2 regions of the Ornithinibacillus proteolyticus genome follow, and region 1 is predicted to be linked to the other one. Evidence: a T-box and tRNA genes for the amino acid it is inferred to sense, from the RefSeq annotation. Region 1 holds a T-box; the other holds one or more tRNA genes.
What was found. The T-box of region 1 lies ahead of thrS (threonine--tRNA ligase). A T-box ahead of a tRNA ligase gene usually reads a tRNA of that ligase, here a tRNA-Thr.
Positions count from the first base shown of each region.

Region 2: it has a tRNA-Thr gene. The T-box ahead of thrS (threonine--tRNA ligase) is inferred to sense a tRNA for this amino acid. The anticodon was not compared.

Region 1 covers NZ_JBCPXV010000053.1:8,591-17,685, reverse strand. Annotated here, with positions in the region: partial or broken gene AAIB49_RS20025 (transposase domain-containing protein) at 1-124, shown strand, start outside; gene AAIB49_RS20020 (YvrJ family protein) at 121-375, shown strand; gene AAIB49_RS17180 (DUF5348 domain-containing protein) at 943-1,209, opposite strand; gene AAIB49_RS17175 (ExeA family protein) at 1,206-2,006, opposite strand; gene AAIB49_RS17170 (IS481 family transposase) at 1,999-3,270, opposite strand; gene AAIB49_RS17165 (DUF6431 domain-containing protein) at 3,385-3,936, opposite strand; gene AAIB49_RS17160 (hypothetical protein) at 4,182-4,391, opposite strand; gene AAIB49_RS17155 (hypothetical protein) at 4,631-5,005, shown strand; gene thrS (threonine--tRNA ligase) at 5,269-7,176, opposite strand; T-box leader at 7,243-7,466, opposite strand; T-box leader at 7,510-7,734, opposite strand; partial or broken gene AAIB49_RS17145 (type I restriction endonuclease subunit R) at 7,921-8,157, opposite strand; gene AAIB49_RS17140 (GIY-YIG nuclease family protein) at 8,291-8,668, opposite strand; gene AAIB49_RS17135 (hypothetical protein) at 8,957-9,095, shown strand, end outside.
Region 2 covers NZ_JBCPXV010000064.1:3,914-13,668, reverse strand. Annotated here, with positions in the region: gene AAIB49_RS20040 (YwaF family protein) at 1-534, opposite strand, end outside; gene fabI (enoyl-ACP reductase FabI) at 629-1,405, opposite strand; tRNA gene AAIB49_RS18105 (tRNA-Glu) at 1,645-1,719, shown strand; tRNA gene AAIB49_RS18100 (tRNA-Val) at 1,723-1,798, shown strand; tRNA gene AAIB49_RS18095 (tRNA-Thr) at 1,974-2,049, shown strand; tRNA gene AAIB49_RS18090 (tRNA-Tyr) at 2,088-2,171, shown strand; tRNA gene AAIB49_RS18085 (tRNA-Gln) at 2,182-2,253, shown strand; tRNA gene AAIB49_RS18080 (tRNA-Lys) at 2,351-2,423, shown strand; gene AAIB49_RS18075 (hydroxymethylglutaryl-CoA reductase, degradative) at 2,593-3,882, shown strand; gene mvk (mevalonate kinase) at 3,879-4,859, shown strand; gene mvaD (diphosphomevalonate decarboxylase) at 4,890-5,882, shown strand; gene AAIB49_RS18060 (phosphomevalonate kinase) at 5,875-6,990, shown strand; gene rocF (arginase) at 7,106-8,002, shown strand; gene AAIB49_RS18050 (aspartyl-phosphate phosphatase Spo0E family protein) at 8,037-8,216, opposite strand; gene sigW (RNA polymerase sigma factor SigW) at 8,517-9,080, shown strand; gene AAIB49_RS18040 (zf-HC2 domain-containing protein) at 9,096-9,734, shown strand.

The sequences.
Region 1 (9,095 bases):
TCTTAGCTACTTATTCGAGGAGCTTCCTAATATGGATACGACAGATAAATCTAAGCTAGATCAGTTCTTACCTTGGTTACCAGCTATTCCAATGGAATGCAGAGTACCTAATCAAGCTAAATAAATCATAACATTAGTCCGCATCTCGAGAATAGGTGTGGACTATTTCACGATTACAGAATAAACGTTCTTATTTCCGGCAATTTTTTAACGAAATTTATCTACACACCAATTTGGGTATCTATCATAGGAAACTTTGGGTTTCCTATAGCAATAACAGTTTATTTATTTGTTAGATTCGAACGAAAGTTAGGGGAGTTAGAGAAGGTAATAATTAATTTATCTGAAGCTATCAAAAAATTAACAGTTAAATAAAACAATAAGTTGATTTGTTGGTTTATATTTTTGCTTTGTTCCCTCTTTCTATAACAGATGCGCATCAAAATAAATAACAAAAGGAGAAATTCATTTATGCCACTAAGAATAAAATTATGGCACCAAACGAGGCTTTAGCATTACGAGAGATACACATAGGTCTGCTTGGGAAGTCATAGAGGGTGACACAAATAATACAGAATTAAAAACTGCTTTACAACTAGCAGGTATGACTATATCTAAATTCCAAAAATTTATAGGTCCTATTGGAACTTTTTCGTCAATTGTTGACTTAATTAGGGATTCAACCTTCTCCTTGAAATCGAACACCCTTAACCCCCATTCAGCTTTATTGTTTTCCATAAATTTAATAACCTCTTCTCTTGATTTGTCCCTCATAGAACCACTCTTTGAGATAGCTTTGTAAATTAGCACATTATCCCAGACATCTAATTTCACTTTAATCCAGTTAGAAATCTGAAATAATGTGCCGACTTTTTCACTTTAATTCAGTTTTGAAAATTAATATGCAAATTCTTTCAGACGCGCATTTGAAAGAAAATCCCCCTAAAAAGGGAGATTAAATGCAGGTATTAAATCCATTTGTAAAACACGTACCCTATACACTTCAAATAGGCTGAGTGTAAATGTGACTTCATTTTCAATCGTTATCAACCAGTCAGGGCTATCTTTCTCCATACAAGTTCTAAAATAACGATTCTGAATACGTATTTCAACTGACATTCCTTGTACTATTTCATAGGCTTGCTGACCAATCCATATATTCCATTCTTGCTTACCAAAATCAAAAAACATGATTCCACGACGCATCATAAACCACCCTCTTCGGCAGCCAGGCGAACAATTTCTTCATCTATTTGTTCTTTCTTCAGTTGCGCCCCATATAAAAGGCTATTGATAGTTAATGTATTAATAACTCGAGGCCATCCTTGGGACCGTAGAGCGATTGCCTCAAAGGCAGTTGCTGTGAAAATAGGCATTTTGGATCCTGCCATTTTCAAATGGTGATCAATATAGGCGGATACATCCTCTTTACTTAATGGCTGTAGTTGATACCTCATGATGACTCGTTGGGCTAATGGTCGATGGTGATTCAGATTCAGTCGCGTTTTTAAATGTGGCAAGCCCGCTAATATAAGGATAAAAGGATTCGTTGAATCCATCTGAAAGTTAAAAAGAATAGCTAGATCCTGTAAAAAGGCATCTTTTGCCATATGCATCTCATCTAGAATAAAGACAGGTGTAACCTTGCGTTCCTGATCCATTCGTTCAATTCCTTGTTGGATTTGGCGAAACAGATCCACTTTACGAAACTTCGGATCCTCCCCCAAACCGTAAGCCAATCCCCGATAAAAGTCCATCACGCCACCCGTAGACAATGGGAAGTAAACCACATGATATAATGCTGGGTTAAGGGACTCCTTAAATGACCGCAAAGTAAATGTCTTTCCAGCACCGGGATCGCCGATAACTAACCCAATCCCTTTGGATTTCCGTAAATATTCCAGTCCATTCAATGCCTCCTGATATCCTGCGGACGGGAAGGCTTCTGCTTGGTTCATATCTTTGGAAAATGGTGTTTTTGCTAGGGAATAAAATGATTTATACACGATTCATTTCCTCCCCCTGATCTGTTGTTTCCGATACGGCGAATGGCGATTGTCTTCGCTTAATATGAGCGTTGTCATGCATAGAGACTGGAACGGCTTCTACTACCTTCTTTCCATCCTTGAAAATATAGACAGCTTGTTCATCCATTCTAACTTCAATCTTTTGACCAATATAGTGAGAGGGTACCTCGTATAATTGTTTGTCCAACGTAATTGTACCATCCAATTTTACCTTTCTTTCTGCCCGTTTTAAGAAAATGGTATCTAAAATGGATAGGTCCTCTAAAAATGTGATATGATCTAGTTGGGAATGGAACACTTCGTGTGGTGTTTTCCCATCTAGAGAGGCATGTGGCTTTCGGTGGTAATCCTCCTCAAGCCACTGCCAAAAACGTTCATTTAATTCCTCTAGGGAATGAACCGGATCACTTTTTAACAGTGGATAAAAACGTGTTTGTATGGTTTTAAATAATCTCTCGATTTTCCCTTTGCTTTTAGGATCATAAGGCTGCGTGTGTGCTAATGTAATCCCTAATTGGGCACATGCATATTGCAGCGTATCAGACCGATAAATTTTGCCGTTATCCGCATAAATGATGGTCGGTTTCCCACGTCGTATCAACGCTTCCCTCGTCACTTCACGCAATCCATCGAATTTCTCGGAAGAGAAAAATTGTGCGTAAGGTACAAGCCTGGAACAGTCATCAATATATGCAATAAGAAACGTTTTCTTCGCTTTTCCATTGATTTGAATATATGGACCGTGTGACAAATCCGCCTGCCACAATACATTGACCTTATCGTGGGCAAATCGTTTCCGTTCTTTTTCTGGATGATAGCTCGTATGATATCTACCAGCTAACTTATGTTCTTTTAGGAGCCTATTGATGGTGGCGTATGAAACGTCGTGCTTTTGTATTTCCCCACGTTTAATCAGTTGGTCGTAAAAAACACTGACAGGCATATGGAGAAATTCCCTTCGTATTTCTAAAATATGATCCTTATCATCTGGCGATAGTCTTCTAGAATCCCCACGATCGGAACGCCTTTTTGGTTTCAAAGCATCAAAACCATTCCTACGGTAATGAAGAAGCCATTCTTGCATGGTTTTAGCTGCAACCTTCCGTTTCCCATAGTAAGGAACCTGGTGGATTTTCCCCTCCATTTCTTGAAAATATTCCTTTGGCTTCATTTGCCCATTCAAAAGTGGGGCAATCAAGCCATAACGAAATAAAGCAATTTCTTCCCGTGTTTTCTCATTCATGAATTTTTCCTCCTTTTTATAAGAAGGACAACCGGTTATCCATTGCTTTTATTCTACTTTTTTCATCAATAGTTTCATAGGCAAGACTTATGTGGGATTAATACTATTTTTTTATTACGAAAAATATGGTAAAATTAATTTGCCCATAAAGTATGATGATAAATGACCCCAGCTCCTTCGAAAGAAGGATGATTCTCCAAAATCAAGGATCATTTTCATATATTTTAGGGCTTCTTTTTTGAGTCTTTTTGAAAACCCCAATTGATGCCCTAAATCCACAAAAAAGCTATGTATCCAATGAAGCTGTTCATAAAAGCGTCTGACGTGCTGGGCTAATTGCTGACGGCTTTCATTCACTTTCTTCCCCTCCAAGAAACGAAGTACCCTATCAATAATCGTATGTAATGTATGTTGGAAATAAGGAATAAGAAAATCAGGTAAAATAGAGATATTGACCTTGCAAACCAAGCATTTGAAACGACAAATTGGAATCCGCAGTTCCCTTTGTTCATCTATTCCATAGCGCCAATAGAAGCCGTTACGATGAAGATTTCCCTGTGAAATGCAGTTACAATTGGGGCATCGGTCAAATGTTGGAAATTCATTCTCTTTTTCCCTTGCCCCATACTCTTCAAGGCCAATTCCAAAATTAAATGAAATGATCATAAAAAAACTCCCCCTTATAATATGCAAAAAATTTAGCATATTGTGTCAGGAAAGTACAGTAATCATACTGGAGGAATTTGATTTAAATAGGCCAATTTTGGATGGGATAAAGTGATGCTTTACATTATTATTTTCTTACAAGTAGTGCTACACACTCCACATGCGTAGAGTGCTAGATGTAGACAAACCATAGCAAATATTGCGGAGCAGTAGAATTCACCTTAAAACAGTAGCAAAAATATAGCTCAATCCTTATATGGTGACACTAAAATATGCAATCCTTTTTCGCCACCATAATCCCACATTTTCACCCACGGATATGTATTAACCGGTAACGTAAACAACCTTTCTTCATTTGGCTTTATTGGAGTACCGTCACCCTTACAGCCATGAGTAAATGTTGCTGGATGAATACTGACTATTCTTCCCGTGTCATTGTAATACTTAAACTTCATAAAATGCAATCCCTCCCAAAGGGCATCATTTATACACCCCCATATTTTCCCATTATCTCTATATAATCACTGTATTTACTTTTGACCTTTCGTATTCGCTCCAGTTACATCTAATACCTTTTTCTTATAAAATTCACCGTTTCCTTACAAACTTCCAAAATTATTGTTGAAATTTGGAATAAGAACATTGTATTTCTTCTATAATACTATATCTTTACAAAAAGAAAGGGGTTGTGCCCATGGACAAAGACACATTCTACACAATGGAGCCATCGAAAAGAGTCATCGAGGTAAACCAACTATTACAAAAGTATGATTTGAGAAAAGTGGCGGAAGTTGTTGGTATCAAATACAGCACTTTCACAAAAGAAATGAGGGTTGGTGATTATTTTTATCACCAGTCGGACAAGCAATATTACCCTTTTGTGCGATCAGAGGACGAGCGAAAAAAGGCCAATGAAAAGGAAGAATTATCAGAGATTACGTTTATCCAAAAGAACCTAGACACCCTTAAAAATATCGTTCAGCTATACGAGAAAAACAAGTTGATGTTATTTGATGAACGAATTTATGGTAAAGATGCGCAAGGTTCGTCAATAAAAGCATCAAAATGAACACTGATATTTACGAGGAATTCAGCAAATTTAGTGATGATCAATACCCTCATCTAAAAATGCAAGATTTGATAGCTCAGGCATTAATCAACTTCATGAATTCCTACAAGCATTAATGACGAAAGAGCCAAAATTGGTTCTTTCGTCATTTTGTATATAAAACTCATTGAAGTGTATCGCCTCAATCACAACTAGAAGCCTCCATTTTGTCAATTCATTATCATTCTCCTTTATTCATTTCCAAAAGGAAAGAACAAAAAAGACTAAAGGCTTCGTTCTTTTATCTGCTGAACAACTTTATTCTTAAAACCTTCTAAAGGTTCATTCTTTGACTGTTTTTCCCCATATTCTCTTACATTTATTGTTTCTTCTTTTACTTCATTGTCCCCTACAACTGCCATGTACGGGATTTTTTGCATCTGTGCTTCCCTTATTTTATATCCAAGTTTTTCATTACGATCATCAATTCTCACTCTTATACCTAAATTCCCCAATTCCTTTTGAATACTAAGACAGTAATCCAAATGAACTTTTGAGACGGGTATTATTTGTACCTGTACTGGTGCTAACCATAACGGAAAAGCTCCAGCAAAATGTTCAATCAGAATTCCAAAGAAACGATCAATAGAGCCAAAAATAGCCCGATGAATAACAACAGGACGAACCTTTTCATTTTTTTCATTTACATAAGTAAGGTCAAATTTTTCAGGCATTTGAAAATCAAGTTGAATTGTTCCACATTGGTGGCTTCGTTTTAAAGCATCTTTGATGTGAAAATCAATCTTTGGACCATAAAACGCTCCGTCCCCCTCGTTTAATTGATAGTCAACATTAAGAGTATCAAGTACATTTCTTAATGCTGTTTCAGAGATTTCCCAAAGAAGATCATCACCCAATGAATCCTCTGGACGAGTCGAAAGTTCAACCGAATAATCAAAACCGAATGTACGATAAACCTGATCAATTAAATTGAACACCTGCTTAATTTCACTTTCAATTTGATCCTCTCGGACGAATATGTGAGCATCATCTTGACAAAATGTACGAACCCTAAGCAACCCATTTAATGCACCACTATATTCATGACGATGAACTTGGCCAAACTCTGCCAATCTTATGGGGAGATCTCTATAAGAGTATAGGTTATTTTTAAATATGAGCATATGCCCCGGACAATTCATCGGTTTCAAAGCAAATTTTGTGTTATCTACTTCTGAAAAATACATATTTTCATGGTAATGGTCCCAATGGCCTGATTTCTCCCATAGTTCTTGATTCATCATGAAAGGCGTACGAACTTCATCATAATATGCACTGCTTTGTATTTCTCTGGAGAACCTTTCCAATTCATTCCTTACTATTTGTCCTTTTGGCAAATAAAATGGCATTCCTGGAGCTTCCTCCGAGAACATAAATAATTCTAATTGTTTCCCCAACTTTCGATGATCTCGCTTTTCTGCTTCTTCTAGGAAGTTCAAATGTTGTTCCAAATCTTTTTTATTTTTAAAAGCAACTCCATAGACTCGTTGTAGAACATCATTATCACTATCTCCCCGCCAATAAGCACCCGAGACTCGTGTCAATTTGAATGCCTTTATGAAACCTGTAGAAGGTAAATGTGGGCCACGGCAAAGGTCAATGAATTCTCCTTGTTTATATAAAGTAATTTTTTCACCTTTAGGAAGGCCTTTTAATATTTCTATCTTATATGGTTCATCGTTTTCTTCAAATAATCTTTCGGCTTCTTCATAAGATACTTCTATTCGTTGAATCCCAAAATTTTCATTTATGACTCTTTCCATCTCTTTTTCGATAGCATGTAGGTCATCTGAATTCAAACTTTGCTCCAATTTCATATCATAGTAAAATCCATCTTCAATAACAGGCCCTATACCCAATTTCACATTGCCAAATAATCTCTTTACCGCTTGTGCTAATACGTGTGCTGTCGTATGACGTAGTACATGTACTCCCTCTTCCGAATCCAGCGTTAGAACAGATAGACTTGCGTCTCGGTTTAACTCATAGCTCAAATCTACAATTTGATTATCTACTTTTCCCGCCACTGCATTTTTCCTTAAACTTGAGCTAATAACCCCTGCAACCTTCTCTACAGTAGTACCTACAGGAAACTCCTTTACCTTCCCATCTGGAAATTGAATCCTTACCATTTCTTCACTCATCGTCAAAACACTCCTTTATCATTTTGTTAAATAAAAAAACACACTCATCCCTAGAAGAGGGACGAATGTGTAATCCGTGGTTCCACCCAAATTTCCATAAGGCTGTAAGTAGCTTTATGGCTTATGGTGCTGTAACGTAGCATTTACGGCATTGAATACTTGATTCCTCAATACAGCTCAAAGGTGGTAAGTTACTCTCCTGCGTTAGGAAGATCTCAGCACAACTTCCCTCTCTGTAAACCGTTAAAAGTAACTCATGTCCTTTTCATAGCAATTATTGTAATTCTTTTGGCACAAATAAAAAAACACACCCATCCCTAGAAGAGGGACGAATGTGTTATCCGTGGTTCCACCCAAATTCCCATAAGGCAAAATATACCTATATGGCTCTGGTGCTGTAACGTAGCATTAACGGTATTGGATACTTAGATTCCCCAATACAGCTCAAAGGTGGTAAGACAACTGTCCTGCGTTAGGAAGATTTCAGCGTAACTTCCCTCTCTGTAAACCGTAAAAAGTTGCTCATATCCTTATCGTAGCTATTTTAATAGTCAAATGAATTTTGATTTCTTCATATATTACATTATCTTAATTCATTTTGCAATCCCTTTTTGGTTAGGAACCCCACTCTTTAAATTCTAACAGATTACGAATTCAACACTTTCGCAACCATTATTTAGAGGATAAATAGGTTTTTCAGTTGATTTGGGAAGTCTTTATGTTTTTTTGTTGATGCTCAGCACCCTTTGCTCCAACAACAGCCAAAGGTAAAATGCTTTTGCGATAAAGGATGTAATCCTCACGTTTATTTTTCTTACGAACATGCTTCTTTCCCTTTACAAGTATACGACCCGCTGTAAAGGAAACCTCTTCACGAATATGCTTATGTAAATCCCACCCTGTTTGTATAAGGGCGGGAGTAATGAATTTCGTACATATATTACGTTCCGAATACTTTTTCCTCGTCAATCCGTTCCCCTCCCGACTGACTGGTGCTTTAACATATATTCAGTGGGAGGGTTAGATGTAGTTGGGGGATGGTTATCGTAAAAAACAGGTTGTCCGTCTTACACTAAGTACAAAATTGGCTTTATTAACATTACTAGAATGAATCACGCTTTTTCTCATCTTTCTCGATTTCCTCGAATAGCCACCTGTGTTTCTTCAATAATTTCATTTTATACTCTTCACCTATAATGGATAATTGAATGTTTATGGGGTATTGACCTGCACGAATCCAATTAATATCCCCTTCCGATAAGCAATGCCACTCGCCCCTTACTCCTTTATCCTTAAAGTACCGTTTAAAATGTCTTTCCACAATCAAGGGGTTGTCTGTTTCAATAGTATGTAACTTGACAACTTCATAGGGGCCGGTATTTATTACCTGTAACCTTCTATCCCAATCGTTTGACTTGCCTATCTTTACCAACCCGCCTTTAGTCTCTTGAAAAAAATAAACGCCACACTTTGATGCCATTTCCAAGCACACTCCTTTGAAAAAATGAATTCAGTAGGAGTATTTGTGAACAATTTCTATTTTATTCATTCGAGTAAATTATTTAGTGTTTCCTACTATTACTATTTTCATACCATTTATTATAGTCAATGGTTTCCTTTGCCGAATTCACTTTCCCTTTGACTATAGTATGTGTAAGTGTTAACATAAAAGATTTCCCTTTTTACCTAATACTCCACTTGATATAATTACAAATAATAGAACATCAAGCTAGTTTCGATAAAACAAAATCGAAGGAGATGTAAAGGTATGTTAGTTTCACATCCATTCAGGGATTTTGATGGAAATTATGACTATTTTTTCGTTAACAGATTCGGAAAGCTATCTTGCATTAAAAGCGAGAAGAAGTTAGAGGTTGGTTCATTGATGTTTCTAGAAGCCTTTCCAG
Region 2 (9,755 bases), on a different contig from region 1:
GATAATTGCTGCATAACATAAAAGGTAAAGATAGGACTCTATTGTCTTTTTAAAGGTGATTTTTATCTTAGATGTTAGGACTAAAAATATACAAGCCCAGGATAAAATGAAATGGTGTATAAAAAACTGCCAAAATCGAAAATGAGGAAAACCATGGTGTAATTCTGGTGTTACAACCGCGAGGAAGGAGGGTACAATGCCGATGAATAGGATAACTTGAATGATTTTCTTATTTTTGGTTAGTGCAAGCATAGTAAGGATTCCCGCTATGCTACATAGTTGAAAGGGAAGGAATTCACGCGGATTCCAACTTCCGTTTAATATCCCCCATGTTTGGTAACTAAGTTCAGAGGAAACTAAGGTGATCAATAACCCCATCCTAAAAAAATTAGATGTCCTTTTATTGGTAATCCATTTGTTGGAGCAAATTAGTAGTAATACAACTCCAAAAATAAATAAGAATACCATGAATAGGTGGTGGATCCCCCATAAATGAAAAGATGATACTGCCTTACTAGCAAACCACTCTCCCATTCAAATCCCCCCTGTATTTCCTTATCTAAATAGAAAACAACGCTTACTAAAGCATTTTTAGTAAGCGTCTATGATTGATTATGGATTAGTAAAATTAGCCACCAATTATGTGGTAACCTGAATCGACATGTAGCACCTCTCCGGTTACACCACGAGAAAGGTCACTGATAAAGAATAGGGTAGCGTCTCCAACTTGGTCCTGGTCAACATTACGGCGTAAAGGTGCTTTTTCTTCCACCATGCCTAGTTTCTCGTTAAACCCAGAGACACCTTTTGCTGCTAAGGTCCGAATAGGTCCAGCAGATACTGCGTTTACGCGAATACCATGTTTTCCAACATCTTCGGCTAGGTATCTAACACTTGCTTCTAAAGAAGCTTTGGCAACTCCCATTACATTATAGTTAGGAATTACTTTTTCAGAACCTAAATATGTTTGCGTAACGATACTGCCACCTTCAGTCATTAGTTCTTTTGCTGCTTTTGTGACAGCAACTAAAGAAAATGCACTAATATCCTGTGCTAATAAAAATCCCTCTCTTGATGTATCGCTGAAATCACCTTTCAGTTCATCGCGGTTTGCAAATGCGACGGCATGGACAAGTCCGTGTATAACCCCAACCTTTTCTTTTATCTCATTAAAAGCGTTGCTTATACTTGCATCGTCCGCAACATCACAGGTAACGATGAGTTTAGCCTCGATATCATTTTGTTCTAATAACTTAGTTAGTTTTTTATACGATCTTTCTTGCCTGTTAGTAAATATAAGGTTTGCTCCAGCATTATGGAGTGATTTTGTAATACCCCATGCAATACTTCTTTCGTTGGCAACACCCATAACAACAATGTTTTTATCCTTTAATAGTTCAGTCATTTGGAACCTCCATTGTGATTAACTATTAGTACCTAACTATAATTTATCACTTTTTAAATGAAAAACCAATTTATTTCTTAATTTATTAATTTTATTAGGGGGATACTCCCTTGTGTATCAAGGGTTTTACGGGGGATGAAAATTTTTTATAAAAAAATATCATTTTTCTCTTTACAAAGTGTAGAAATCTGTATATAATAAAATTCGTTGACTGCTAAGACAAGTTGAATAAATGAACTGGCCCGTTGGTCAAGCGGTTAAGACACCGCCCTTTCACGGCGGTAACACGGGTTCGAATCCCGTACGGGTCACCATGTGGAGGATTAGCTCAGCTGGGAGAGCACCTGCCTTACAAGCAGGGGGTCGCAGGTTCGAGCCCTGCATCCTCCACCATTTAAACCTAGATAGTTCTTCACCATGCCGGCCTAGCTCAATTGGTAGAGCAACGAGCAATACTTCTACCGAATCAGCTACGAGTAACCCCGAAGCATACACATCCATGAATATGCTGGAAGATACAGGGGTCATCAGGCAAGCGTGATAAAATGAATAGGTGAGTTAATACCATGCCGGCCTAGCTCAATTGGTAGAGCAACTGACTTGTAATCAGTAGGTTGGGGGTTCAAGTCCTCTGGCCGGCACCATTTTTTTGTATAAAAACATATTAATATGTTAACTATATGGAGGGGTAGCGAAGTGGCTAAACGCGGCGGACTGTAAATCCGCTCCTTCGGGTTCGGCAGTTCGAATCTGCCCCCCTCCACCATTTACATTATTGGGCTATAGCCAAGCGGTAAGGCAACGGGTTTTGGTCCCGTGATTCCCAGGTTCGAATCCTGGTAGCCCAGCTTTTTTTATTTTCTGGGACTTTTTTATTTATGGAACACAAAGAAGCCGCCGATTATATAAAAACGCTCAGACTAACTTAGAACCACTTGATAACATGAGCCATTAGCTCAGTCGGTAGAGCATCTGACTTTTAATCAGAGGGTCGAAGGTTCGAATCCTTCATGGCTCATCATATAAATACGTGAAATCATGCAAGGTTACGATTCTTTCGTAACCTTTTTTTTTTATTTGCATTTTATACTGTTTTTTAACATAATAGATAGAGTAATTCTTTATATAAAATAAAGAATGAAACAAGTTCTTACTAAATAAATAGATACTATTAAAGGATGGTTGGTATGAGATCTTCTAGGATTCCTGGATTTTATAAAAGAACAGTTGAAGAACGAAGAGAGCTGTTGCAGGAGGCACTTGAGCTATCTGAAGATGACTTAAGCGTCTTAACATCACAGGAGGCATTACCAATCGATACTGCAGATAAAATGATTGAGAATGTTATAGGAACATTCCCACTTCCGTTAGGATTAGGATTGAACTTCTTAATTAACGGGAAAGACTATATAATACCAATGGTTGTTGAGGAACCATCAATTGTCGCTTCTGCAAGTCACATTGCTAAAATTGTAAGAGATGCAGGTGGTTTTAAAACAGAAGCTTCAGATAGAGTCATGATTGGACAAATCCAAGTAGTTGGTTGTCCAGATTTCGATGCTGCAAAGAATGTATTGTTAGAAGCTAAAAATGAATTAATAGAGGCAGCTAATGCTGCTTATCCTAGTATTGTAGCCAGAGGTGGGGGAGCAAGGGATTTAGATGTACGTATTCTAAATGATTCACCTGGTTCCAGCTACGGAACAATGCTTGTATTACATTTATATATTGATACATGTGACGCAATGGGTGCCAATATTATAAACACTATGGTTGAATCGTTGGCTCCGACAGTCGAAGAGCTTACGGCAGGTAAAGTATACCTACGTATTTTATCTAATCTTGCTGATCGCTGTGTCGCAAAGGCTACATGTGTTATCCCCCCTAAATTATTAACTACAGGCGAATACTCTGGTGAAGAAGTGCGCGATGGTGTAGTGCATGCATTTGAATTCGCAGACTCTGACCCATACCGGGCAGTAACACATAATAAAGGGATTATGAATGGCATTGATCCAGTTGTCATTGCGACTGGTAATGATTGGCGTGCGGTTGAAGCGGGAGCTCATGCCTATGCATCACGTTTTGGAAGTTATCGTTCCATGACGAAATGGTCAGTTGATCAGGAGGGTAATTTGGTAGGAGAATTAGAATTACCAATGTCTATTGGCACAGTAGGTGGAGCGATTCGTGTACATCCGATTTCACAATTAGCGCATAAAATGTTAAATATAGAATCTGCTTCCGAGCTTGCACAAATTATTGTTGCAGTAGGTTTAGCACAAAATCTCGGTGCTTTAAAAGCTCTAGTAACAGATGGAATTCAAAAAGGTCATATGGCCCTGCATTCTCGATCTGTTGCGATAGCTGCTGGCGCTACTGGGGAGATGATTGATATTATAGCTGAACAATTAGTTAAGTTAAAGGAAATCCGTGTAGGTAAAGCTAAAGAATTGGTGGAACAATATTCAAAATGAGTACAGAAAAACTAACAATCACAAATAAATTAATAACAACAGAAAAAAGTGGAATTGGAATTGCGAATAGCAAACTAATCTTAATTGGTGAGCATGCAGTTGTACACGGACAACCAGCAATCGCGATACCTTTTCCGTTAGTAGGAGTAGAATCTGTAATTGAATATCATAAAGGGCCAATTAAGTTCGATAGTACCTTTTATAATGGGCCGATGGATTCTGCGCCACTTACATTAGAAGGAATTGTAAACAGCATTCATGAAACCTTAAAATATTTAGGACTTCCTAAAGAGGACCTAGTCATTAAAATAAAATCCTCTATACCACCTGGAAAAGGATTAGGATCTAGCGCATCGGTCGCAATCGCTATTATTCGATCGTTATTTTCTTATGCAAATGTGACGTATACAGAAAGAGAGTTGTTACATTTTGCTAATATTGCAGAGAAGTTTGCTCATGGTTCTCCGAGTGGGATTGATACATTAACGATAACCTCGGAATCACCGGTATGGTTCGAAAAAGAAAATCCGGTAAGCTATATAAGTCCTGGAGAGGATTTTCATTTTATTGTAGCGGACTCAGGTCGTATTGGTGACACACGTTCAGCCGTGGAATCGGTTGCTCATCTTTTAAAGAAAGCTCCTAAGAAGATTCAGGCCAAAATTGAACGAATCGGGGAATTAACTCATTTAGCTAAACACGCATTAGAAAAGGCTGGTAAGAATTTATTAGGCCAAATGTTAAATGAGGCGCAAAAGGAATTAGTTGCGCTAGGTGTTAGTGATGAGGGACTAGATCGATTAATTAACTTTGCTCGTAAAGAGGGCGCGCTAGGTGCTAAATTAACTGGTGCTGGCAATGGTGGCTGTGTGATTGCGCTTGCCAAGAATGAGTTACATTCAAGGCAACTAGCAGAGAAGCTAAAAGAATTTGGTGCGCAAGCTGTTTGGCCATTTGTCTTAAGAAAACAAGATTAATAAGAAATGGCTTTGAAAAGGGGAACAGTCATGAAAGCAACTGCAAAGGCGCATACCAATATTGCATTAATTAAATATTGGGGAAAGCGTGATGAAGCATTAATTTTACCTACTAATAATAGTTTATCTGTAACGTTAGACGGATTTTATACGACAACAACAGTTTCGTTTAAGCCTGAACTAACAAAGGATACCTTTACCTTAAATGATGAGATGGTAGTAGGTGAGCAATACAACCGAGTAACGAACTTTCTTAATAAAGTTCGAGATATAGCTGGAAAGCAACTATATGCAGAAGTAAAATCGATAAATGCAGTTCCCACTGCAGCGGGTTTTGCTTCTTCTGCATCAGGCTTTGCTGCACTTGCAGCTGCTGCGACAAAAGCAATTGGGTTGAGCCTGACTGAATCGGAACTATCTCGTTTAACCCGCCAAGGCTCTGGTTCTGCATGTCGTTCTATCTTTGGTGGATTTGCCGAATGGCAAAAAGGGGAGATGGAAGACGGCTATGATTCCTTTGCTGTACCAGTAGCTCCAAAAGATCATTGGGACATTAGAATTGCTGCGGTGGTTCTCGATGCAAAAATGAAAAAAGTATCCAGCAGGTCAGGGATGAAGCGGACGGTTGAAACTTCACCCTTTTTTAAAGGATGGGTTGAAAGTATTCCATCTGATTTAGAAGCAATAAAACAAGGAATTCTGGAGAGAGACTTTCAAAGGGTTGGAGAAATTGCGGAGGCGAACTGCCTGAAAATGCATGCTACAACACTTGGAGCCAATCCTCCCTTCACATACTGGTTAGACACGACGATGTCTGTTATGCAAACTGTACAGGAATTACGAAGTACCGGAGTTCCAGCATACTTTACCATCGATGCGGGACCTAATGTAAAAGTGTTATACCTACCACAGGATGAGGAGAAGGTGCTCGAAACGCTTCGCAATATTTCAGGTGTAACAGATGTAAAATTAAGTCGAGTCGGGCAAGGAATAACGTATTTAGAGGATGAGGAGCTTGTCTAATTCAACCATAACGATTCAAGTCCCTGGAAAATTAATGATTGCTGGAGAGTTTGCGGTGCTTGAGCCTTATCACAAGCTAATTGCGATGGCTGTTAATCGCTTTGTATATGTCGATATACAACCTAGTGATAGGAATCAACTAACACTGGAAAAATTCCAACTAACTAACTTGAATTGGGTATTTACTAATGACCAGGTGAACATTGACTCTGAGGATAAACGTGTTGATTTTGTCCAAGAGGCAATGACGATCGCCTGTAAGTATTTAGCAGAGCGTGGAACTACTATCGAGAATTTTTCGCTTCGGGTAAAGAGCGAATTAGATGATAAAAGCACAGGGAAAAAATTCGGTCTTGGTTCTAGTGCTGCTGTAGTAGTTGGGGTCATAACAGCTATCTTGCAGTATCATATGAAAAAAACACCAGATCCATTACTGATATTTAAACTTGCTGCAATATCGCATATTGCAGCACAAGGTAATGGCTCTGGAGCGGATGTGGCTGCTAGTGCATATGGCGGAATTATTCAGTATTCCTCCTTCCAGGCAAGTTGGTTAAGAGAGAAATACAAAGAATCGGATACTTTATTAGAACTACTAGAAATGGATTGGAAATATTTATCCATTAAACCGGTAACGTTACCGGAACATATCCATATCCGTGTTGGTTGGACCGGTAGTCCAGCATCAACAGGAAATTTAGTAAATCAAATATTGCAATTGAAAGAACGTAATTTTAATAAATATCAGGAGTTTTTACGAGATAGTGAGGAAGCAGTTGAACACTTCCTAAAAGGAGTTCAAACGGAGAACCTTCCACAACTATTGCAAGGTATCAAACAAAACAGAGCTGCATTAGTAACGGTTGGAAAAGAGGCGCAAACAGAACTAGAAACATCTATGATAACACAATTATGTAATCTAGCTGAAGAACTAGGAGGAGCTGCAAAGCAATCCGGAGCCGGAGGCGGTGACTGTGGAATTGCTTTTATGCCATCTATAGAGAGCGCTAATCACTTAACCCATGTTTGGGAAGAAGCAGGAATTATTCCATTAGAACTTCAACCGTATTTTAATGGAGCTACCTCTATAGAGAAAGCATCGCCCTAATGTGGCGATGCTTTCTTTCGTGGATGGAGCATGAATAAATATTCGAAAAATTGTCGAGTTGAGTCGTTTTTATAATCTAAGGTAAAATAATATTATATGGAGGTGGCTTTTTATTATGAAAAATAAAATATCTTTAATCGGTGTCCCAATGGATTTAGGACAAAGTCGTCGTGGAGTAGATATGGGACCAAGTGCACTTCGTTATGCTGGCGCAATTGAGCGCTTACAAGATTTAAACTATGATATTCATGATTTAGGGGATATATCGATAAATCGTCCAGATAAATATGAGGATGGAACGAAACTTAAAAATTTAGAGCAAGTCATAGAAGCAAATGAAACATTAGCGGAAATGGTGGATGCAGAAATAACTAAAGGTAGGTTCCCTCTAGTGTTAGGAGGAGACCATAGTATAGCTATTGGAAGCTTGGCTGGAATCTCCAAGCATTATGAGAATTTAGGGGTAATTTGGTATGATGCTCACGGGGATTTGAATACGAGTGAAACATCTCCATCTGGAAATATTCACGGTATGCCACTTGCTGTCAGTCTAGGACTTGGACATGAAAGACTTACCAATCTATATCAATACGCTCCTAAGGTGAAGCCAGAAAATATCGTAATAATTGGCGCAAGGTCATTAGACCCTGGAGAAAGAGAATTAATCCGTGAAATGGGTATTAAAGTATATACCATGCATGAAATCGATCGAATGGGAATGTCACGAGTAATGGATGAGGCAATAGAATATTTGAAAGATCGTACCGATGGTGTTCATCTAAGCTTGGATCTTGATGGATTAGATCCGACGGAAGCACCAGGTGTTGGAACTCCTGTGTTAGGTGGTATGACCTATCGCGAAAGCCATTTAGCAATGGAAATGCTTGCTGAATCGGATTTGATTACTTCTTTAGAGGTAGTGGAGGTAAATCCAATAATTGATGAAAAAAATAAAACAGCTACATTAGCTGTTGGATTAATGGGATCATTATTTGGTGAAAAACTGAAATAATCTATTAACTAAAAAGGCATTAATTTAAATTAAATTAAATTAAATTGATGTCTTTTTCTTTATTAGATACATCACTTAATTGATACTGATTCAATAGATTATCCAATTTTTTACTCGTTTCTACGACTACTTCTGAGGTTAGTTTATATTTATTACTCAGTGTAATCATCTCTTTACGGCATTGCTCAATTTCTTGTAATAAAAGTTTATCCATGTTTTTTCCCCCTATTACTATACATTAAACTATATTACCCGAATAATTTACCGTTTTGCAATAGTAAATTAAGAAAAATCCATATTTTTTACCGATTATGCGTTATAATGGTATGGAAAAAGTTTACTAATGTTTATTTGTTCTTGCTATCCATGATTTAATGTGATGTGTGCAAGGATAAATAGATTGTACGCACACGATAAAAAAATGGATGAAAAGCGGAATTTTTTATAAAAAAAGTGAAACCTTTTTAGTTTTGATACGTAAGGTTTAATACCGCATCAGGCGGAGGTACATGGAATGGAATTGTTAATTAAAGATAAAATTAAACAGGTCAAAAAAGGGGATCAAGCTGCTTTTGAAGATGTTATCTTGTTTTATCAGGATAAGATTTATCAACATTGCTATCGAATGCTAGGAAACGCACATGAGGCAGAGGATATTGCTCAGGAAGCTTTTATCCGTGCATATATAAATATCCACTCCTATGATGAACGTAGAAAATTCTCAACATGGTTATACAGAATTGCAACAAACCTAACCATTGATCGTTTACGAAAACGAAAACCCGATTATTATCTTGATGCGGAAGTAAAAGGCACTGATGGGTTGGATATGTACTCGCAATTAGCTGCAGATGAAAAGCTTCCAGAGGATCAATTAGAGGGGCTCGAGCTTCAGAATTATATCCAAAAGCAAATTGCTGAGCTCCCAGCCAAGTATCGTAGTATAATAATGCTACGCTATTTAGAGGACTTCTCACTTCAAGAGATTAGTGAAATATTAGACATCCCGATTGGGACAGTAAAAACTAGAATTCATCGGGGGCGGGAAGCCTTACGTAAAAAGCTTCGTCATGTGTAAAAGGAGTGAATCCAGTTGGATTGTAATAAAGAAGCATTAGATTTAATGCATAAGCACTTAGATGGTGATATCACGAGGGAAGAAGAAGCCCAGCTAATCAATCATCTAGAGGGCTGTATGGCGTGTCAAAAGCATCTCCATGAATTAAAGAGAACCATTACATTAATTCAAAGTACTGATAAAATGAGCGCACCTGAGGGCTTTGCTAATAGGGTGATGCAGCAGCTACCTGTGGAGAAGAAACATGTGAGATACATGCGCTGGTTTAAGATGCATCCGGTATTAACCGCGGCAGCTATCTTTTTTATCTTTATGTTTACTGGATTAATATCCGCATGGGAGCAAGATTCACAGCTAATGGTTTCTAACCCGGAAAATCTTATCATTGAAGGACATATGGTTGTTGTGCCAGAGGGAGTCACAGTAGAAGGTGACTTAGTTGTTCAAAATGGTAATTTGAAAATTGATGGAACGGTGAATGGGAATGTTACCTTAATCAATGGTAAATTAGTCGAAGATAATGGACTAGATCAAAATGGTCTTATGGCTAATGCGGCAGGGGTTAATGGTGAATTAAAAGAAGTGAATCGCATTTTTGAATGGGTATGGTACCACATGCAAAATGTCTTTAAAGGTATATTTTCAATGGAATAGTAAAAACCTGGTTTGTAGAAC